DNA from 3 places in the Paenibacillus provencensis genome. Region 1 is predicted to be linked to each of the others. Evidence: riboswitches for the same ligand, from Rfam matches in the RefSeq annotation. Region 1 holds a riboswitch; each other region holds the start of a gene.

Region 1 (7,585 bases):
GTTGTCCTCCATACCATTCCAAATAACCAAGCTGATCAGCCAGGATAAAACATGCTGAGATTGCAGCCAGCAGTACCAACAGGAAGCACCAATCCTGCCACCTTACCTGAAGCTTCAAGTAAAAGTCACGATTGCGCACCCCAGTGAATCCTCTTGATACCATGGCGACGGCTACCCGTTCGGATTTGCGGATACTGCTGGCAAGCAGCGGAATAGAGTACCTCTTGAAGGCATGAAGGAAAAAGCGAACTCCCCTCTGCCGCAGAATCCCACGCATACGGTGAGCCTGCTGCATGGTCGCAAGCTCTTCCCGAAATAGCGGCAAGAAGCGATAACCCGCCATAACCCCGTAAGCCAGCTTCGGAGACAGCTTGCACTGCTGCATCAGGCTAAACATCAGCTTCACTGGATCAGTCGTAAGAATGAACAAGAGCGAGAGCGCAGAGAATGCGAGGGTACGAAGTCCGAGGGACAGAGCGGTAAGCACCGTTTCTCGACCTGCCTCAAAGCCTCCGATCCTGATCCATACTACATCATTCATAGCGATGCTTTCTCTAGGGAAAACGATAGCTGTCCATACATAGCCGAGTGCCATGATCAGAAACGGAGCAAACAGCAGCAGCCATCTGCGCCAGGATACTTGACCAAGCCAAGCCGTAAGCAGGATCGTTACCATTAAAGCGCTGAGCTGTGTTATGGGATCAAACGCAAAGGACAGCAGAATGACGCCAAGGGTAACTGCAAGTGCCTTGATACTCGGATTCATCTGGTGAAGATTCCAACCGGCGTGCTGAGCACTTTCGGAAGCAAGCAATGCCGCGTGAGCGGGGTGTGGGTTAGAGAAGTCCCTCTCCGTTGTGAGGTCTGTGCCTGTTCCAATGCCTGTGCTTGTTGCGATGTCCCTGTTCGTTGCGGTGTCTGTGTTTGCTTCGAGTGCTCTTGCCAGCTGTACCTCAAGCGGCAGCACCAGCTTCACCCCGGCAAGTCTGTCCTCGGGCCAGTGCCACAATGTTGTCGCGCTGTCATCCAGTTCTATTCCTCCATCCACCACCACGATCACACGGCTCGCATATGCCCGGACCCACTCCATATCATGTGTAATCATGATAACAGTAAGCCCTTGCCGGACCCTTGCCTTCAGTGCTTCCAGCAGCCGCAGAGATGCATAGGCATCCTGCCCGTAGGTGGGCTCATCACATATGAGCACCTGCTGCTCTTCCACAAGCATTGAAGCCACGCTCAGCCTTCGTTTCTGGCCCTGACTCAGTGCATAAGGACTGCGATCTGCAAGATGGGATAGACGAAACTCGGCTAGAAGCTCAGCTGACCTTAGCTGAACCTCTTTCTCGGGTATGCCCTGCAAACGCAGTCCAAATGCAAGCTCCTCGCTCACTTTATCCGTGACGAACTGATGCTCAGGATGCTGAAAGACGAGGCCTACCCGCTTGCGAATGATGGACTCCGGCAGCCGGGTCATATCCTCTCCGCCAGCCAGTACCCGCCCCTCCTTAGGCGTGAGTAATCCGGACAGAAGCCCGGCCAGGGTAGACTTTCCTGCTCCGTTCGGTCCAGTTACGGCAATGAATTCACCTGCCCTTACACTTAGAGAGACATTCTGAATGACTGGCCGATTCTGCCGATAGAATGTTATACCTTGGGCCTCCAGCACCGGATCCCGTCTCTCTTCATCTCTTCGAGGAAACGGAGATTGCTCAGCCCTCTCCCGCAAGTAATGACTAACCTGTTCTTGCTCAAGCACCGGACGCGATCTCCAATAATCAATGAGCTCCTGTGACGTAAGTGGAAGGACTTCAGCCGCTCCATGTACATGTTCACATAATTGCCGCTGCAGGCTCACTGGTCCGGGCACCCAAATTCCCATTTGATCCAGTTCAGCACGATACATGGAAAAAAATACGTCTGGCGCAGCCATTCGGCATATTCGCCCTTCGTGATCCATTAAGATAATACGATCAACATCAGCCATCCAGGCATCCAGCTGATGCTCGATCAGAAGGACGGTTATTCCATGCTTCTTGCGAAGTAATGAGATGAGCTGAGCCAGATTTCGAGTAGAAACCGGGTCAAGATTAGCCGTCGGTTCATCCAGCACAAGGATGCCGGGCCGAAGTGCGAGTGCACAGGCGATAGCTAGACGCTGCTTCATACCGCCCGAGAGTGTATGAATCTGCGCTGTCCTGTACTGGTGCAAATCAACCATCTGAAGCGCTTCATCTATTCGGCCGCTGATCCTCTCATGTGGACATCCCACGTTCTCCAGGCAGAAGGCAGCTTCTTCTTCCACTGTCAGCATGCAGAACTGGCTGTCTACATCTTGAAAGACGATTCCTACTGCTTGTGCATGTACGGCTGCACTCTCTTCTGTCATGGATCTGCCCCATATCCTGACACTTCCCGTAACCATACTCTCGATCTCTTGCGGATAAATTCCGTTCAGACACAGCGCCAATGAGCTCTTACCGCTGCCGCTAGGTCCCAGGAGCAGCAGCATTTCACCTGGATTCAAGTCGAATGTAACCCCGTTTAATATGAGCGCAGCTTCTTCTTCGAACTTCAGCGTTAAATCTCTCACTTCAATGGCAGCAGAGGATCTGAGTATCTCATCAGCCGGCTGATCTTTACGCGGTTGGAGTACCATTATGCTTTGTGTGACCGGGCTGCTGCTTTGGCAACCGGAAAGCTCCGCAGCACACCGGTCCGAACAAGGGCATCCGCGATCCATTTTCCAAGCAGACCGGCCAGGAGTGCCCCACTGATGATACGAACCCCCAGCATCGCGATGACCAATTCAGGTGATAAAGCGGCGAAGCCGGATCGGAAGTAGCCCCAGGCGAAGCTGAACACCGCCGCACCAATACCTGACAGCATCAGGACCGGGAGTGAATATTTACGATAACGAACAGCCGCAAAGACCGCTTCAGCTCCAAGACCTTGTATCATGGCCGATACGATAAGAATGGGTCCCGTTGTATTTCCAATCAGGACTTCAATAATGCCGGCAATCGTTTCTGACAGAAAGGCAGCCCCTGGCTTACGAATAATGTAGGCAGCAATGATCGAGACAATGAACCAGATTCCGAAGATCACCTCATAACCCATCGGCCCCATAACACCTGTCAGCAGATTTCCAATCTGTAAGAACACGAGATAAATGACAGCAAAAACAACGGACAATGAGCTTAATACGATAATGTCACGCAGCTTCCAGGCTCCCATAAGCTATACCACCTTCCCTTGTACCTTTTTGGACGGACTGTTGCAGGACAGGGTTACAGTCATCACGACATGGGACACCGACTCCTGCGTCACTTCAAAGGACTGCTCCAATGTCTTAAAGATCGTATGAACATCTCCTTCAAGGCGTGTAGCGTAATGTATGCCCCCGCCGTAGCTGCCATCGTCCTTCGCAATATCAACGACATGCGCAATCTTCTTCATGTATTCCGGCTCCCCGAGAGCGTACAGCGCATATTCCGCCGCTCCTTCCATACGGATGGAGGATACCGTATCTTCATTCATTCGAGCGGCATCTTCTGACATATACACATCACCCGCCGAATCACCCGGACAGCCAATAGAGAAGGTGCCGCTGAACACTACGTGCTCGCCTGTATTTGCCGCATGCAGAAAGATCGCCTTCATTACATCAAACACATGCTCCAGCCTGCCTCGTACGCAAGTACTTACATCACCGGTCTCTGTCCATACCTTGGAGGTGTCCGCCTCCTTGATCGCACCAAGAATAATATCAACAAACCGATCACTCATCGGATATAGCGAAAAACGACAGCCCACGATTCGGCTTGTTCCACATACTTCTGTACTCATTGCTCCATCTCCTCAGGTCAAGTATTGTTGAAACAACACAAAAAGAGCTGCACCCCTAAGTGAGTGCAGCTCAATAAAATGTGAAGCCCAAAATCTTACTTCATCTGAAACGAAGCCTTCGGTTCAGATTTGAATGGGCTATTATCATTTCATATCCCCGCACTTCCCCACGCTAGTATGATCTAGATCGGGTGTAAAGGGTTAACCGCCATCGTCCATTTCCTTCATCGACGTATTGGTCTCTCAGCCAGTTAAGGCACCCCTAGTGCTACATTTCGATTATGCTGTTCCAATCGTATCCCATTATACTGCTTTCTCCTGTTTTGTAAAGTTTGGATTAATTCAGCGATATATCTGAATTGTTAAAGAAGAATTTAAGCAGCAAGGCAGATAACAGCCTATCTTCTACCTATTCGGGTTGCATAAAGCTGCTTCATACAGTAAACTGTCATGATACAATGTTACTTGAAAGGAAGGCTGATACCATGGAGATCCCTTCATTAAATAGAATCAATGAGCTGAGCCGCAAACAGAAGAAGGAAGGCCTCACGCCGGAGGAAATTACCGAGCAGAAGGCGCTTCGTGAGGAATATTTGAAGGCCATCCGCGGACAGGTATTGTCCACGATATCCGGACTGACCATCGTTGATCCGAATGGGGACGACGTCACTCCAGAGAAACTCAAGCTTGAGCAGCAGCAGGATAAATCCAAGCTCAATTAATGTATAAAAGGATAGAATCGAATACCCGTACGCAGCGGGTATCTGTCGATTCTATCCTTTTCTTTCTTCAGGATCATACATGCTAGATCGCCAGTATTTCGCGGATTTCTTCCTCACTTAAGGCGGATGATGATTCCTGACCGGGCTGAATAATTTCTTCTATGAGATTTTTCTTGCGCTGCTGAAGCTCGTACATTTTATCCTCTACCGTTCCACGGCTCACCAGCCGGATCACCTGAACCACGTTCTTCTGTCCCATCCGGTGTGCCCGGCTCGCTGCCTGGTCTTCTACCGCAGGGTTCCACCATAGATCATACAGAATAACGGTATCCGCCCCCGTCAAGTTAAGTCCTGTACCGCCGGCCTTCAGCGATATCAGGAAGAAATCCTTCTCCCCTTCGTTGTAGCGCTGGCACATTTCAACACGCTCTTGGCCCGGTGTCTGCCCATCCAGATAAAAGAATGGAACCCCTTGAGCCCCGAGCTCCCTGCCGATGATGCCCAGCATTTCAGTAAATTGAGAGAAGAGCAGCACCCTTTTGCCTGCGCTTCGGCTTTCTTCGATGAGCTCCAACAGCTGCTCGAATTTCGCAGAGCTTCCCGTATATCCTTCTACAAATAGACCAGGATGGCAGCACAGCTGTCTTAGCCGGGTCAAGCCAGCCAAGATCTTGATTCGATTCTTGTCGAACTGCTTCTCGCTCAGATGCTTCACGGTCTCTGCCCGCAGCTTGGCCAAGAAGGCAACATAGAGCTTCTTCTGCTCGGTCAGCAGCTCGGAAGTGTGCAAGGACTCAATCTTATCCGGCAGCTCCGCAAGTACATCTGCCTTCACACGGCGCAGCAGGAACGGACGGATTCTACGTGCAACTACTTCTCTTGGCAACTCATTAAAGGCTTTTCTGCCTTGAAACAGCTCTGGAAAGACAACGTCATAGATAGACCATAGCTCTTCCAGACGGTTCTCGATCGGTGTTCCGGTGAGTGCGAAACGATGTCTTGCACTGACTGATTTTACCGCATGTGCAGTTTGTGTCGCATGATTCTTGAACGCCTGCGCTTCATCCATAATAAAGGCATGGAAATGCCTTTCACTATACATATCCGCATCCATGCGCAGAAGCGGATAGGAGGTGATAAGTACATCCACCGCTGTATGCTCACGGATGATCTTCAGTCGCTCCGGTTTGGTTCCGTCTACGATGATTGTCGTGAGCTCTGGAGCAAATTTCTCAAGCTCATTCTTCCAATTGTAGATGAGGGAAGCAGGCGCTGCGATCATTACGGGCTGCTTATGCTCCCGTATGGTTTGAAGCTCAGACACGATATAGGTGATGCTCTGAAGCGTTTTGCCGAGTCCCATATCGTCTGCCAGAATACCGCCAAACCGATAGGAGGCGAGCGTCTTCATCCATTGATAGCCCTGCTTCTGATAGTCCCTCAGTATAGGAGCGAGCCTATCAGGAATGGGAAAATCCATATGTTCTGGATGGGCGAGGTTCCCTATAAATTCCTTCAGTCTGCTGCCAAGCTGTACTTGCTCCCCCAGATCCCGGTCCATTATCTTAAGACCTGCTGCGACCGGAAGCTTCATGATCCCGTCATCGATCTCTCCCTTGCGAAAGCCCATGTCGTTCATGAGTCTCACAATCTCTTGAAAGGCAGAAGCTGACAAGGGCATAAGTGCCCCATTCGACAGCCTATGATATCTTCTTTTTGCCTCCACACTCTCTATCACGTGCTTGATTTCATTCAGCGGTATGCCGTTAATATCAAATTTGAATTCCATCCAGTCCGTCCGCTCATCCATATCCACATGAAGCTTCGGGCTGACCGGCTCAGACAGAACCCTAATCTTCACTGCCGAAGTGGCATACACATCAAGCAGCTGCTCAAGCTGAGGCATTGTGTAATACAAAAAATCAAATTCCGCATCCTCATTCTCCAGGTAATATCCAGATTCCGTCTGGGTAAAATCACTTGTTTGCATCAGCCGGATAATTTGTTCCTCTTGTGACTTGTCCCGAATAATGATCTTGTTCTCCGGGAGCCTCACCTTCTCCTCCAATGGATTGATCACGACATCTCCATACTGGAATTCGAGACTCGCCAGCAGCTTGTCCCGAACGCGATCCAGATACAGCCTTGCCTTCAGCGGCACCTGGACCATGTGACTGGACACTTCCTCTGCCAGATGTACTCGTCCGAGCCGCATTAGACCCGGGACGACCTTCTCGATATAAGGTCCCATCTGCTTGGCAGGTATCGTGAGCTTCGGAAAATGTACACGTGACAGCTTCTCCTGCAAGCCTGCGATCTGGCTGACGGATTCCTCTGACATTTTGTAGAAAATGCCGTTTTTCACCGCCATCCGATACTCAGGCAGGATCAGGACATCACGGATTCCCATAGCCGTCAGCTCATAGCCTGCGCCTGTGTCCGTCTTGTTAAATTCAAAATCAAGCGGCAGCAAGCTTTCCGTAAGGGAAACTCCGCTGAATATCTGCTCTTCCTGCTGCGTATATGCCTCAGGCACATTCTGAAGCAGTGGGGCGATTTGTTCCCACGCCAGCGGGGGAATCAGCAGCAGCCTGTCCTGGTTCTTGCCGCGTCCCGGATAGGAGTTTAACGACTCGTGATACATTTCCTCCTGACGCTCCAATTGGATCAGCTCTTTCAACACAGCTTCGTCATGGGGTTTGAAATAATGAGCTTCGGGGTTATAGGTGAAATTCTTCGAAAAGACATACGATCCCCCATGCTGCATCCGGCTTAGAAACTGCTTCATCTGCTGAACGATATACAAGCGCCTCGCTCCAAGCTTCATCTCCAATCCAATCATATGCTTGTTCAGACCGTATGGAACCAGCTTAATTAGATACTCGATGCTCAGAGGCTCTCTTGTCTCCATAATATATTTTGCAGCTGGACTCACCTTAGCCGTACTGCTGAAGAGAGCCAGCACATCCTCTATGATCTGCTCCTCGCTCGCTTCTCTGTGGTAGCGCGGGGTT
Region 2 (7,585 bases), on a different contig from region 1:
TAGATCTGCTACGTTTTTAATGGCGATTGTACCTGCCGGGATATCTGTATAATAGTCCGGACCCATGCGTCCGCCCGCCTTGAATGGAGCACCCGCGGACAGAACTGGAATTCCTTCATACTCTGTGCCCTTCAACTTGTTCTCTACATACCATTTCTGTGCATTGGTCACGATCTGAATGGATGGATCATCCTGTACAAGCGCAAAATAACTCGTAATTGGCGCTGTAGTTTCTCCTACAGGACCACGCACGTATTCCACGGTTGCTTCATGTTCCGCTTGTACCGCTGCCGCTATTTCTTCATCCAATGCTGCAATCGATTTGGCATTTGCTGAATCGTAGATCGGGCGGGATACTGCTGTGGAGTCGACAACCTCCCATTCTCCATCCACCTGCGCAAGCTCCAGATCAATGACTCCGAGATTATCTCCCCATGCTCCCGGCTCAACAGCCGCAACACCATTAATGGTTCCTTTCGCGAGGTCAACACCCTTCATTCCTTCAAAAGCAGATCCAGGGAAAATCTTATGGGCATGTCCGAACAGGATTGCGTCAATACCTTCAACCTGGCTAAGTGGCAGAACCGCGTTCTCCGCCATTTCTGCTGGTGGATTCTCATCATAACCCGAGTGCGCCAGTGCTACGATCAAATCCGCCCCTGCAGCTTCGATTTCGGGCACGAACTTCTCAGCTGTTTTGACGATATCCTTCGTTATTACTTTACCTGTCAAGTATGCGCTGTCCCATTGCATAATTTGAGGAGTAACGAGACCGATAACGCCGACCTTAAGCGTATGCTCCTTACCCGACTCGTCCGTTACCTTCTTCTCGATAATCTCATACGGTTTATAATGGTTCACATCATTGCTCTCATCATCATCGCCGTCATCCTTGTAGATGTTTGCATTCACATAAGGGAATTCTGCCCCTTTTAATACCTGGTCAAAGAACTCCAGTCCATAGTTGAACTCATGATTCCCGGGCGTTGCCGCATCATAATCAAGCAGATTCATTGCTTTATATACCGGATGCACTTCGTCACCCTTAAGCGGCTTAACCTTGGCTACATAATCCCCAAGCGGATTGCCCTGAATGAGATCGCCATTGTCGAACAGCATGCTGTTCTTCGCCTCACTGCGTGCTTGTTTGATCAGCGTTGCTGTTCGTGCCAGACCATAGGTCTCAATCGCTTTATCCGTATAGTAGTCGTAGTCTACCAAATTGGCATGAATATCTGTCGTTTCGAGAATGCGTAGTTTAACCTTGGCTGCTTCCTCTGCGGACACGGGCTGTCCTGGAATTGCAAAGAGCTGAAACAACAGTGCTGCCGTTGTCATTCCTGCCAAAATTGTATTCCTCTTCTTCAAATGTACCCCTCCTGTATTAGGTCCTTCATTCCCTTGCCACAGTTCCTTGTATGTAGAATCTACGCTGTCATCTAGCCTGACACCAAGACCTCCCTTGGAGAAATATATTTCTAAATGCTATTTTATATCAATATTTAGAAGTGTTAAAGAGAGAAGTTTTTGATTAATGCACAACGTTATAACATATTTTTATGAAAAAACACAAAAATGACTTTACCTTACAACCATTAAGTTAAGTTATTTGACATCTAGATGTCGATTATTCGAATTATGTGTCTGTGCAATCATCTGGCCTTCATCGTCAATCAAACACAAAAAAGAGCAAGAGAAGCTTCGGTAAGCCTCTCTTGCTCTTCCATCATTAAGCTTAGACGTCTACTGCTTGATCTGATCATCCTTATGATCTACAAATTACGCTTCCCATACCTGCAGTTCCTGACCCTTGCCTGTATACTCAATTCGTTTAGGCGTGATATCTAGGATGACATAATTGGGATCATCGGGCCCTGTAAACCATTTCTCCAGACGGTCATTCCACAGCTGCTTGCGGAGTTCACCATTACGGCTCACTTCTGCTGTTCCCTCGATCTCCAGAAGGTCCTTCGTTCCGCCTGATTCGTATCCGAGCAGCAGGCTGACATTCGGATTATCCTCAAGCTCCTCCACTTTGTGGGTGCAGCGGTTGGTCGCCATATAGATGTTGAGACCGTCATTATAGACAGCCATATATCTTACCTTAGGCTTACCGCCTTCCACCGTTGCCAGCGAGCAATACGGATTGTCCTCAATCGCTTGTATAATATGTTGTTCAAGATCTGTTTTATTCATAGCACTTCAGGTCTCCTTTCAAAAATACACTCTATTATTAGTGTACCCTGCTCCTGAAAGTTGAACCCGTGGATATTTAACATAAACCGCCCCATACCTGCCGGGCTTGTCATTCACTAGGAATCTGAGTGCTGGCCTGATAGAACGAACAGGTTCTTTAATTCTCATTCTGCCGGACAGGAACCAGCCTCTCTCTATTTCCCATGTAAGGGCGGAGCGCCTTCGGTATATAAACGATTCCATCCTCCTGCTGATGATTCTCAAGGAGAGGAATCAGGATTCTTGGTGAGGCCACGGCCGTGTTGTTCAATGTATGACAATACCTCAATTGACCATCGGTACCCCTATAGCGGATATTGGAGCGGCGCGCCTGAAAATCATGCAGGTTCGACGACGAATGCGTCTCCCCATAGCTGCCCCGGCTAGGCATCCAAGTCTCAATATCATACTGTTTATATGTTTTTTGAGACATATCACCTGTGCATACTGCAACCACCTGGTATGGAAGCTCTAGCGCCTGTAGCAGCTCTTCAGCGTAGCCCGTAATTTCCTGGAGCATCTCTTCTGACACCTCCGGATCAGCCTCTGTCAGGACGACCATCTCTACTTTGGCAAACTGATGCACCCGGTAGAGCCCGCGCACGTCACGTCCCGCAGAGCCGACTTCGCTCCGGAAGCTTGTCGATACGGCCGCCAGACGAACCGGTGCTGCCACATCAATCACTTCCCCAGCATAATACGAGATGAGCGGAACCTCTGAAGTACCGATCAGAAACTTATCATCTCCTGCAAGCTCATAAGTCTGGTCACGACCGCTCGGGAAAAATCCGGTGTTCTCCAGCGCCTCTTCCCTGACCATAATCGGCACCTCCATCGGTACGAAGCCGTGCTTCATCACAATATCCAGTGCAAGCTGCTGAACGGCGCGGTGCAGCAGAACTCCGTCGCCCTTCAGATAGTAGCTGCGCGAGCCGCCAACTTTGACTCCGCGTGGAGCGTCAATGAGATCATGAAGCTCTCCGAGTTCCATATGGTCCTTGACTGGGAATGGAGGCGAACTGACCTCTCCAACCTTCCTTACAATGACATTATCCTTATCGCTCTGCCCTCGGGGTGTGTCAGGGGATACAACATTCGGGACAAGCAGCCGCAGCTTGTTATAACGTTCCGTCACCTCGGCGAGCCTTGCTTCTGCTTCCTCTAGTTGTCCGTTTACCTGCCGCACAGCTTCACGGGCAGCCGCTGCCTCCTCCTGTTTGGCCTCTCTTATCAGCTGTCCTATTCTCTCCGACTCGACATTTCGCTGTTGCCGGAGCTTCTCCACTTCGGTAATCAGCTCCCTACGCGCATCATCACACATTAGCAGCTCATTTATGGATATGTCTATTCTCTTCCAATTAGCTGCTTCCTGAACCTGCTCTGCATGCTCCCTAATCCATTTCATATCCAGCATTCACGTCACCCCTAAGTTAAATTCGTTATACTAAAAAAGCATAGAGCGCCCTCATCCGTTGGGACGAGGAGCGCTCTATGCTCGCGGTGCCACCCAATTTATTGAAGCAGCCTTCATGCGGTCAGCATTAAGTCTCACTTCAATCTCTTTGGTTCCGCAATAACGGGCGGTTCCGATTAACTTAGGGGTCAGTATAAACTTTCCCTTGACGAGAATACCTCCGAGTTGGATGCTCTTCATTGGCATTTTTCACGTTTTCAATTAAAGGTATTATAGTTTAGACATTTCCACATTACAATGATTTTATTCCTGAATATGCTGTACTTTCCTGCCAAGGAGGGCTATAATTAGCTTCTGAAATGTCCTAAACTTCATATTTAACCTCAAGGGGTGCTGGGTTAGCCGGCTGAGATAGTATCCGTGAAAGCGTGTTAGATACGTACCCTTTAAACCTGATCTGGGTAATGCCAGCGTAGGAATGGAGAGAACTTCGAGTGTGCTGTTCTATATTTAGACAGCCCTTAGCCCTTACGTCTGCATGCGTCCCTTATCTGGGACGCTTTTTTTATTATGATCGCAAGAATGCACTCCCACTCTAACGATCTCCCGTTTCAGGATGGCTTTCAAGGAAGCCTCTCTTGAACTTATAGAAGTTGAAATGGAAATTTCGTCAATAATAGGGGTAATTTAAAAGGAGAGAGAAACATGTACAAAAAGTTAGGAATCCTGCTTCTCATTACACTCATGACGATCGTCACTGCTTGCGGCAGCAGCGGCACAGCGAATGAAGATTCTGGCGCAGGCTCGGAGGAACCGGCAGCGAGTGAAAGCCTCCGCGACATCAAGGTCGTACTGGACTGGACGCCAAATACGAATCATACGGGCTTATACGCAGCAGTCAGCCAAGGCTTCTACGAGGAGGAGGGCCTGAATGTAGAGATTATTCAGCCCGGCCAAGCCGGTGCAGATACAATGGTCGCTTCTGGTGAGGTTCCTTTTGGCGTAAGCTACCAAGAAGGGGTTACCCAAGCTCGGACACAAGGTGTCCCGATCGTATCCATTGCTGCCGTCATTCAGCATAATACCTCCGGCTTTGCAGCGCCTGCTGACCGGAACATCGAGTCTCCGAAGGACTTTGAAGGCAAAACCTATGGAGGATGGGGCAACCCCATCGACTCGGCAGTTCTGGATACAATTATGGGTATGGAAGGCGCGGATGTAAGCAAAGTGAATAATGTGAACATCGGCGATGCCGACTTCTTTACCGCAACGAAGCGAGACATTGATTTTGCATGGATATTCTACGCCTGGACGGGTATTGAAGCCGAGCTCCGCGGTGAGCCGATTGATATGTTCTACGTTAAGGACTATTCCGAGAAGCTTGATTACTACACTCCTGTACTTATCACGAATGAGGCAACCATTGATGAGGATCCTGAGCTTGTCAAAGCCTTCATGCGCGCAACGACCAAAGGCTATGAATATACGATTGATCATCCGGAAGAAGCCGCAGGGATATTGAGCGAGGCCGTACCTGACCTCGATAAAGAGCTTGTGCTTGAGAGCCAGAAGTGGCTCAGCCCGAAATATCAGGATGATGCTGCGCACTGGGGCGAACAAAAAGCAGAGGTATGGCAAAACTACTCCGACTGGATGGTAGAGCACGAGCTGCTAGACCAGCCACTGGATGTCGAGAAGGCTTTTACGAATGAATTTCTGCCACATCAATAATTATTAAAGGAAAGCGTTGGTGAACCAAATGGCTCAAACATTACTAAGCATTCAAGTTATTCCAAAAACACCGAATGGAGAAGATTCGATTCCTTATGTGGACCGTGCCATTGAAGTGATACAGCAATCCGGCGTGAAATATCAGGTTCATCCACTCGAAACGACCCTGGAGGGCGAGCTTCCCGAACTGCTCGAAATTGTGCAAAGAGTTCATGAGGTACTCATTGAGGCTGGCAGCCCGAGCATTATTTCACAAATCAAGATTGCCCATTATCCAAGCGGAATCAGCATGGAAGGATTAACGGAGAAGTATCCATCATGAAACGTGTTGTAAGAAGTGTGCTGCCGCCTGTCGCGGCGGTCATCCTCTTTTTGGCGGTATGGCAAATAGCCGTGCCGCTTTTTCACATTGAGAAGTGGATTCTGCCAAGTCCTGTTGATATTACCCGCGAAGCAGCTGCACAGGCGGCAAGTCTTACGGAGCATACTTGGGCGACCGTACAGCTCACCCTGCTCGGCTTCGGCATTGGCGCTGCGATCGGACTTCTAACGGCCATGCTGCTGCATCTGGTTCCATTTATGAAAACAGCCCTATATCCATTGCTCATCCTGAGCCAGAATATTCCGACGATTGCGCTCGCGCCGCTTCTGATGATCTGGTTCGGATTCGGCCTGCTGCCCAAGATCATCGTTATTACGCTCGTCTGCTTCTTTCCGATCGCGGTATCTGCCATGGACGGACTGATGCAAACGGATCGCGCAATGCTGAGCTACATGAGAATGGCCGGAGCCAGCAAAGGGCAAATCTTCCGCAAGCTGGAGGTGCCTCACGCGCTCCCGTCCATTTTCTCTGGTCTAAAAATCGCAGCAACCTACAGCGTCATGGGCGCAGTCATCGCCGAATGGATCGGCACAGATAAAGGCATCGGCTATTATATGATGCTGCAAAAATCGGCCTATCGGACAGACCGGGTATTCGTCGCCATGGCCATCATCGTCCTCTTGAGCCTGCTCCTCTTCGCCGTCATCGCTATGCTGGAGAGAGCGCTCGTCCGCTATAAGACAGATGATCATAGAAAATCCAATTCATGAGACGGCAGCAGCCATCGAATCGAATCCAGTAACGAGAGGAGGATAATCTTATGGATCCTTTACTAGAAGTGTCTGACATCCGTTTATCATTTCGTCAGAAAAAGCAGCAGCTTCATGTCCTTGATCACATATCACTCACGGTCGGCCAAGGTGAATTCGTCTCCATCATCGGACCCTCAGGCAGCGGAAAGAGCTCTTTATTTCAAATCATTGGCGGACTTCTTCAGCCTCATGCAGGAACAATCCGCCTGGACGGAGAAGTGGTAACAGGAACCCGTGGCAATATCAGCTATATGCCACAGCAGCCAGCCCTGCTCCCATGGCGGACAATAGCCGATAACATCAAGCTCGGCAGCGAGGTTGCGCCTGCTCGATTCCGCAGCAGGCAAGGAGCGGATTACGAGCTAACCACTCAGCAATGGATGGCTAAGGCTGGTCTGAGCGGCTTTGAAGATATGTATCCACACAAGCTGTCAGGCGGAATGCAGCAGCGGGCTGCCTTTTTGCGCGCACTCTTGAGTCCACAGGAGCTTATGCTGCTCGACGAGCCGTTCAGTGCGCTGGATGCACTGACGAGAAGCGAGATGCAGGAGTGGCTGCTCGGTATTTGGGAGCAATCGAAGCGATCGGTGCTATTCATTACGCATAACATTGAAGAGGCACTCCTGCTGTCGGATCGGATCTATGTATTTTCAAATCGACCGGCGACCGTACTCCATGAGGTGAAGGTCCCATTTGCTCGTCCAAGACAGGAAGTGTTGACCGAGGACCCTCATTTTCTTCGCTTGAAGCGTGAAATATCCGAATGGATGCGGGAGGAAAGACGCAAGCAGCCGGTTAGTTCCAGCCCTTACCCGAACATGAAGTAAACCAAGCTAGGAGGTGATAAGCGTAATGCAGCAGTCTGAAGAGGATTTAGCGCCTGTCATTGACTCGCATATTCACCTGGACCAGTATGAAGACGAGAAGCAGCCCTTGCGTCTGTCGTTTGCACAGCATCAAGTGGAGGCTGTAATCGCTGTATCTACCCATCTTGCCTCCTGCCAGAGAACGGAGAAATTGGCGGCTGCCTCTCCTTCGCTGATATATCCTGCTTATGGATATCATCCGGAG
Region 3 (7,585 bases), on a different contig from region 1:
GGGGCTGGGGCATCGCCCTGTCGCTCATCTCTGGCGTCATGAGAATGCACTTGTCATCGGTCTCAGAGACCGTAGGCTGAAGAAGGCCGAGGAAGCGATGCAGCGATTTCAGAACAAAGGTATAAGCTCCTGTGTGCGTCCTTCCGGAGGTGCAGCGGTCAGACTGACAAGAGGAGTGGTTAATTTCAGTCTCATTCTACCGAATCCTGGACAAGCAATTAACATCCATGATGATTTTAAATCCATGGTTGATTATATTCGGAAGGCTATTCTTCCCTGGGGCGGTCAAGCAGTAGCAGGAGAAATCGAAGGGGCATATTGCCCGGGAGATTATGATATCGCTATAGAGGGACGGAAATTTTGCGGAATTGCCCAGCGCCGGTTGGCCAAAGCCTATCTTGTTACCGGCTTTATCATCATAGAAGGAAAAGGGGATGAGCTGACAGAGGACATCATCCAGTTCTATGATCAGGCAGCTGGAGATGCGGAAGAGGGCTATCCTCAAGTGAAGTACGGAAGCATGGGAAGTCTAAACGAGCTGTCAGGCGTACCCTCTGCTGAGGCGTATATGCAGTCATTAATAGAAGTCATTAGTGCCTCGGCAGAGAAGGTATATACCGGAGTTCGGCCATCGGTTCCTCGATCTGACGTGGAACGCACGGTCGCCGTATTAAAAGAGCGTTACGATTAAGCTCCTCAAAAAAGGTGCAGTGACAATAAAAGACCTCGGAGCGAGGTCTTTTACTTTGAGAATAGGGATGCGATTATATCGTTCGTTCTGATTATTGTCAGAATCTATGTGGGGTTGACTCTATGTTTTCTTTACTGTCAATAAGGAGTCCATTTCAGCTTGCGTGCTTCCTGGAATCGCTCCGCAACGGCAGGCCAATATACGACGTTCCACCAATCCATAATGTATTTCTTGCGCTCATTCTGATGCTTCAAATAATAGGCATGCTCCCACACATCCAGTGGAAGCAGAGGAACAATATCATACTGGGATAAATTTTGATGCTTCTCCGCTTGTAATATTTCTAGCCGGTGCGCTCTTGGACTCCACACCAATACAGCCCAGCCACCGCCTTCTACTTTGTTCGCTGCTTCTGTGAAGTGCTTCTTAAATGCGTCAAAGCTCCCGAAATCCTTTCTGATCTGTTCTCCGAGTGACCCGACAGGCTTTCCACCGCCATTCGGGTTCATTGTGTTCCAGAAGATGGTATGGAGATAATGTCCTGCTCCGTTAAAGGCCAACTCTCGTTCCCAATGCTTCACAAGATCAAAATTTCCGGTTTGCCGTGCTTCCTGAAGCTTCTTCTCAGCGATGTTAAGATCATCTACATAGGTCTTGTGATGCTTGTCATGGTGGATGCGCATCGTTTTCTCATCAATATAGGGCTCTAGCGCATTATAGGGATAAGGCAGTGGCGGCAGCTTGTGCCCCCCAATCGGAACAGGAGATGTAGGAGGAGAGGCGTCTTCTGCGGCGATATCGGATACAGTGAGAGCTTTAGATAATTCCTGAACCAATTCTTCAGAAGCTCCGGTTCGCGGTGCTGTTACGTCCGGGTAAGGGAAGGGCTCTTCGTTCCAGGTGCTTCCAGGTCTTACTCTCTGGGAGATGGCAGCCGGATGGTCCAGTCCCCGGAGTTTATTCACAGTCTGCTCTGATTGGTCCTGGATGTATCGAAATACAACCTCCGCAGCAGGGTTACCTGATAGAGCTGCGCTATGCTCAAGAATGTGCCCGAGGTGACGATGGAATTCCTTCGATTGGTTAAACGAAGCGGCAAGCAGCACATCCAGCTGACCAAGCGCATAATCATCCGGCGGCTGCACGCCCGTTCTTACCCTCTGCAGCAGATCATCTGCTGCAGAGGCAGATCGTTGGAATACGCTTCCCCATTCATTGAGAAGCTTCACATAGGCATCCTCCAGCTCCGGTGCAATCGATGTGATCATATTTGTGCATCCCATTTCAGTATCCTTCCAAGACCGAATTTCTTCTAACGCGCGCAGCGGTAAATAGGGTCCATAACTGAGCTCCATAAGCTCGGCACCTCCCAAGATGGATTCTTATTCAAACAAATACTGTGCATAGCAGCAGACGGCGTAATGATCTAACGTATACTTATTCTCATTAGAGCTTGTACTATGATGACTTGTCAAAATAAGAGAGGATATAAAAAAGGATATGAAAAAGGCACCTTTTTAAAGGTGCCTCAGCTTGATCTATTTTTGAGCGAGACTTATACCGCCAAGGAATGAAGAAACCTTGTTCAAGTACTCTCTGGGATGCTCTCTATATATGAGCTCATGACGTGCTTCCTCTACGATCCACACATCAGAGTTCGGATTGGTCTGGTTGCTCGCAAAGAGCTCTGCCATTGGATAAGGGGCCTTCTCATCCTGGGTTCCGTGGATGAAGAAGATAGGAATATCATAAGCTTTCGAACTTACCTCCTGATAAGGAATGGAGTTTAGGCTGGTGCCATTCAGAATCGGGAACAGCATCGTTAGAATTTGTAGGGTAGGCTGCTTCGGCAAATCAATCTGATTCTGTATATTATGATACAGCGTATCCGGCTCCAGCAGGAACGTGCTGTCTAGAATCATGGCATCAATGTCCTCTGTTTGAAGGGCGGCCTGAAGAGCTGTCCCTGCTCCCATAGAGAAGCCCCATACGACAACTTCTTGAGCTCCTTTTTGCTTAGCGAGCTGAACTGCGCCAAGAAGCTGCTTCGATTCTGCCTTTCCTCCGGTAGCAACGACTCTTGTGTTTTGGGAAGCGAAGCCGTAATCAAACATAATGACATTAAAATTTTGCTGATGAGCGTAATGGGCCAGATCATACATGGGAATCCATGATTCTTCCCGGTTAGCTCCATAGCCGTGACTGAACACGATCGTTTTGCTGCTGTTCTCCTCTGCAGGGATGTACCATCCACTAACGTTCCGGCTTCCGTCTGAGGCAGGGAAAGTCACCTCTTCATACTCCATCCCCTTGGACAGCATGGGGTTTGAATACACCGGAGCTACCGCCGGGTAGGATAACACCCATGCGATATAGGCATGAAGAGCAATAAAGCAAAATACGAGAAAGAATATGATCGATAATATTAGGGCAACCACGATATGCTTAAAACGGATGAGCCGAGTGGAAAGTGCGGGAGGAGCACTTGATACGTTCTGCTTAAGAGATCTATTCTCGGATATAGGAAACATCATACTCCTCCTTCCAGAAGAATGTTAAATAGGACTAATTTACTAAATCCAACCTGTGAACAAAGATGAGGTTGGTATAACTTTATTCTTTATCCTATGATGCGTCCTGTCTAAAGTCAATTGATTGGGACTAATTGTTACACACTTGTAATGTAAGTGAAATTAATGGTGAAAAATGTTTGTCAAGTGAAGGAAGACTTATTCCAAAATCTCTCCATTATGATCGATTGTTGAGAGAAATGAGCTTGTTTAATTGAGATTAATTCTCAATTAAATCTTTACTTTGGTCATCAATTCTCTTATAATTTATGTAACCAGGTTTCACGTGATGAAACAGAGAGGGGATTATGCATGGAAGAGCAAGATCGCAAATTAACGGTACGAGCGGTCGAGAGGGCGTTGGACATTTTGTTATGCTTTACAGAGCAATCAGATCTGGGTCTTACCGAAATTTCTGGCAAGATCGGTTTACATAAAAGTACGGTGCATCGTTTGCTGACAACACTTGAGGACAGGGGATTTGTTGTGCGTAATCCTTTGACGGAGAAGTATCGGCTTGGCATTCGAATTTGGGAGCTTGCGGCACATATGTCCCAGAGTGATGACCCGGCCATCCTCTTGCTGCCTGCAATGGAGCGCCTTCGTGATCGCTTGGGAGAAACGGTTAGCTTGTATTTGAAGGATGGCAATGAACGGATACGCGTTCAGGCCGTGCAGAGCAATCAAGCGATTCGAAGGGTAGCACCTGTAGGTGTAAGGCTGCCATTGTCGGTTGGAGCATCGAGTAAAGTGTTGGTTGCGTTTGCAGCAAGAGAAGAGCAGGAGCAGCTGATACGCAATTTTGATACCCCCTTGTCAGTTGATCAAGATATTTATTTGAGTCAGCTGCAAGAAATCAGGGAATTGGGATATGCAACGAGCTATGAAGAGAGAGAGCCTGGAGCAGCAGCCGTATCAGCGCCGATCTTTGATCGCAAGGGCAATGTGGCAGCGGCCTTGTCTTTATCCGGACCGATAAGCAGGCTGTCGGAAGAGACGCTTCGGGAATACGCACCTATTGTTATGGAGACAGCCGCGCAAATGGGATTTATGCTGAGGTAGCTCTCCTTTGTAATGAACGAATGGAGAATAAAGGTTGAAAATGTGCTGTGAATGAGATAATCTTGTATGGACCTCAATTTAGACGAAGGATAGGGGTCAAACATGAATAACAATAACAATTTACTAGGGGAGCCCGAAATGCCGGGCTGAGATGGTACTGCAAGGTGCCGGACTCTTTGTACCTGATCTGGATCATACCAGCGTAGGGAAGTAATTGGCGATAAATATCGATAAGATCCGTGATATATGGTGAAGGTTCTGCTATTAACCTATGCAGCTCCATTAGCCTGTACACAACACAAGATCTTATATGGATTAGAGCTGATTCCCCCTGTGGGAATCAGCTCTTTTTGTTGCTGCAGCTTCTATATAACTGGCTATCGTTTGTATAGCTTCTGTCTTTCAAACACAGCTCAGGAGAGGGCTTCCCAACTCGAACAAAGGAGGAAGCACGTATGAATCATTCAAACACAGGAATGAACACAGAGGCATCGGCTTTAAGAGAAGAGCATTTGAAGGGTGAATCTGGAAGGCTCCAGCCATTCCCCTCGAGCAAGAAGGTATACATTCAAGGATCGCGCCCGGACATTGCTGTACCTGAGCGCGAAATTGAACTTCATCCCACCAGTACGCCCCAAGGAGTAGAGCAGAATGAGCCATTTCGGGTGTACGATACAAGCGGACCGATGGGAGATTTGAACGGTGAAGTCGATATCCGTCAGGGTCTTCCTTTGCTGCGCCGGAATTGGATACTTGAGCGTGAAGATGTTGAGTTTTATGAAGGAAGAGCAATCCGTCCAGAGGATAATGGGATTCGGTCCGATAGAAGTGCGCAGCAGGAGATAGAGGTGTTCCCGGGCGTCAGAAGGCAGCCGCTTCGAGCCAAGTCAGGACGCTGTGTGACTCAGATGCATTATGCCAAAAAAGGGATCGTGACCCCTGAGATGGAGTTTGCCGCAATCCGGGAGGGGCTTGAAGCGGAGTTTGTAAGGAGTGAAATTGCCAGAGGAAGAGCAATCCTGCCTTCTAACATCAACCATCCGGAGAGTGAGCCGATGCTGATCGGAAGCCGATTCCATGTCAAGATCAATGCGAATATCGGGAACTCTGCAGTTTCCTCTTCTATTGAGGAGGAAGTGGAGAAGATGAGCTGGGCCGTTCACTGGGGAGCGGATACGGTCATGGACCTGTCGACCGGCCGTCATATTCATACGACGAGAGAATGGATTATCCGCAATTCTCCTGTGCCGATAGGCACAGTTCCACTGTATCAAGCGCTGGAGAAGGTAAACGGGGAGGCGGAGAAACTCTCTTGGGAGATTTACAGAGATACGCTGATTGAGCAAGCGGAGCAGGGAGTTGATTATTTTACGATCCATGCGGGAGTACTGCTCAGATATATTCCAATGACAGCAGAGCGAATGACCGGAATTGTGTCACGGGGCGGCTCTATTATGGCAGCATGGTGCCTGGCGCATCATCAGGAGAACTTTTTGTATACTCATTTTGAAGAGATCTGTGAAATTATGAGCAGATATGATGTTGCTTTTTCACTTGGAGATGGACTGAGACCCGGCAGTATCTATGATGCCAATGATGAGGCTCAAATGGCTGAGCTGGCAACACTCGGGGAGCTGACGCAGATCGCCTGGAAGCATGATGTACAGGTGATGATCGAAGGTCCGGGACACGTGCCTATGCACAAGATCAAAGAGAACGTTGATCTGCAGATGGAGATCTGCCAGGAAGCCCCATTTTACACGCTGGGTCCACTTACAACAGATATTGCTCCCGGATATGATCACATTACGTCTGCCATTGGAGCGGCGATGATCGGTTGGTTTGGTACCTCCATGCTATGTTATGTTACGCCGAAGGAGCATTTGGGACTACCTGATAAGAACGATGTGAGGGAGGGGGTCATTGCCTATAAAATCGCTGCCCATGCAGCCGATCTGGCCAAGGGTCACCCAAGAGCACAAAAAAGAGACGATGCCCTCTCCAAGGCAAGATTTGAGTTCCGCTGGAAGGACCAGTTCAATCTGTCTCTTGATCCGGAGCGTGCTCTATCCTACCACGATGAGACTCTTCCAGCCGAAGGTGCAAAAACAGCGCATTTTTGTTCCATGTGTGGTCCGAAATTTTGCAGTATGCGCATCACTCAGGATATTCGGAATATGGCATCCGCCAAAGGAGTTAGTGAGAAGGAAGCGATTCATGCAGGCATGCAGGAGAAGGCGGAGGAATATCGTGGTCAGAACAGGTGATTAGATCCTTACCGTTTACATTAGGAAAATAATGAGAGAGGTCGTTTCACAGATTGCAGATTCTCTAGTTGGGTAAAATAAATGTGAGAGCCATAGGAATGTGAGAGCGATATGACAGCTGTCAAAATTTCATATGATGCCAAGGAGGGAATCGCATTTATGAATACTCCAGTAGCGAATCAAGAAGCAATTGAGACGGTGAGAGATTTGATCAAAGGTATAGATACAGCGATGCTGACAACTGTAACAACAGAAGGGCTTGTCTCCCGTCCGATGAAGACTCAGGAGGTTGAATTCGACGGAGATCTTTGGTTCTTGACGAAAAAGGACACAAACAAATATCAGGAATTGATTCAGAATCCGTTGGTCAATGTAGCCTATGTCGGTAAATCCTATGTTTCCATTCGGGGGGAAGTGGAGCTGATTCAGGATCCGGCGAAAGTGAAGGAATTTTGGAACAAAGCCTATGAGATGCTGCTTGATGTTTCCTATGATGATCCTTCGCTGGTGCTCATTAAGATTCAGGCAGATACCGCCGAGTATTGGGAAACAGGCAGCAAAACCAAGCTGGTCAAGAATCTTATTAACAAAATGACAGGTAATAGTGAGATGGATTTGAACAAGACCGTAGATCTGTAACGGAGCTTGTATATGATCATACTTACCAGGGGGTCCTCATATGGGGGCCCCCACTTTTTTGTGTGCTTCATATTTAATGCAGTGAATCAACTTCATATTTGAGAACCGATATTCATAAATTACACTCCTTCTTAGGGGGCTGTAAGATTTCGTGATTTCCTCATTTTGCATAAAGCAGGAACTCTTGAAACAAAATAGGATGACTTCAAAATTTTCCAGTAAAGAAGGTGTTCCCTGTGTATTTTTATAAAGAGGATCTCATCAACATTATCGTGCCAGACAAGCCAGATCCAGCTGCGGCTAAGGTGCTGCAAGAAGCTTTGGGTGGAAGGTTCGGTGAAATGCGTACGATGATG

The links. A riboswitch is a leader RNA that binds a small molecule or an ion and turns the genes downstream of it on or off. The one in region 1 is predicted to bind thiamine pyrophosphate.
Region 2: another riboswitch for thiamine pyrophosphate. It lies ahead of ACFQ3J_RS19205 (ABC transporter substrate-binding protein); the one in region 1 lies ahead of ACFQ3J_RS14970 (Ykof family thiamine-binding protein).
Region 3: another riboswitch for thiamine pyrophosphate. It lies ahead of thiC (phosphomethylpyrimidine synthase ThiC); the one in region 1 lies ahead of ACFQ3J_RS14970 (Ykof family thiamine-binding protein).

What each region holds. Positions count from the first base shown of each region.
Region 1 is NZ_JBHTKX010000001.1:3,105,332-3,112,916, forward strand. It holds gene ACFQ3J_RS14960 (energy-coupling factor transporter ATPase) at 1-2,659, opposite strand, end outside; gene ACFQ3J_RS14965 (ECF transporter S component) at 2,659-3,237, opposite strand; gene ACFQ3J_RS14970 (Ykof family thiamine-binding protein) at 3,241-3,849, opposite strand; TPP riboswitch at 3,997-4,123, opposite strand; gene ACFQ3J_RS14975 (DUF896 domain-containing protein) at 4,335-4,571, shown strand; gene ACFQ3J_RS14980 (DEAD/DEAH box helicase) at 4,654-7,585, opposite strand, start outside.
Region 2 is NZ_JBHTKX010000003.1:99,917-107,501, reverse strand. It holds gene ACFQ3J_RS19225 (bifunctional 2',3'-cyclic-nucleotide 2'-phosphodiesterase/3'-nucleotidase) at 1-1,368, opposite strand, end outside; gene ACFQ3J_RS19220 (pyridoxamine 5'-phosphate oxidase family protein) at 1,780-2,196, opposite strand; gene serS (serine--tRNA ligase) at 2,354-3,649, opposite strand; gene ACFQ3J_RS19210 (hypothetical protein) at 3,725-3,889, opposite strand; TPP riboswitch at 4,026-4,145, shown strand; gene ACFQ3J_RS19205 (ABC transporter substrate-binding protein) at 4,355-5,380, shown strand; gene ACFQ3J_RS19200 (MTH1187 family thiamine-binding protein) at 5,409-5,702, shown strand; gene ACFQ3J_RS19195 (ABC transporter permease) at 5,699-6,472, shown strand; gene ACFQ3J_RS19190 (ABC transporter ATP-binding protein) at 6,523-7,341, shown strand; gene ACFQ3J_RS19185 (TatD family hydrolase) at 7,367-7,585, shown strand, end outside.
Region 3 is NZ_JBHTKX010000003.1:356,009-363,593, forward strand. It holds gene ACFQ3J_RS20360 (lipoate--protein ligase family protein) at 1-691, shown strand, start outside; gene ACFQ3J_RS20365 (Fe-Mn family superoxide dismutase) at 829-2,046, opposite strand; gene ACFQ3J_RS20370 (alpha/beta hydrolase) at 2,230-3,222, opposite strand; gene ACFQ3J_RS20375 (IclR family transcriptional regulator) at 3,574-4,323, shown strand; TPP riboswitch at 4,439-4,549, shown strand; gene thiC (phosphomethylpyrimidine synthase ThiC) at 4,800-6,590, shown strand; gene ACFQ3J_RS20385 (pyridoxamine 5'-phosphate oxidase family protein) at 6,750-7,229, shown strand; gene ACFQ3J_RS20390 (manganese catalase family protein) at 7,466-7,585, shown strand, end outside.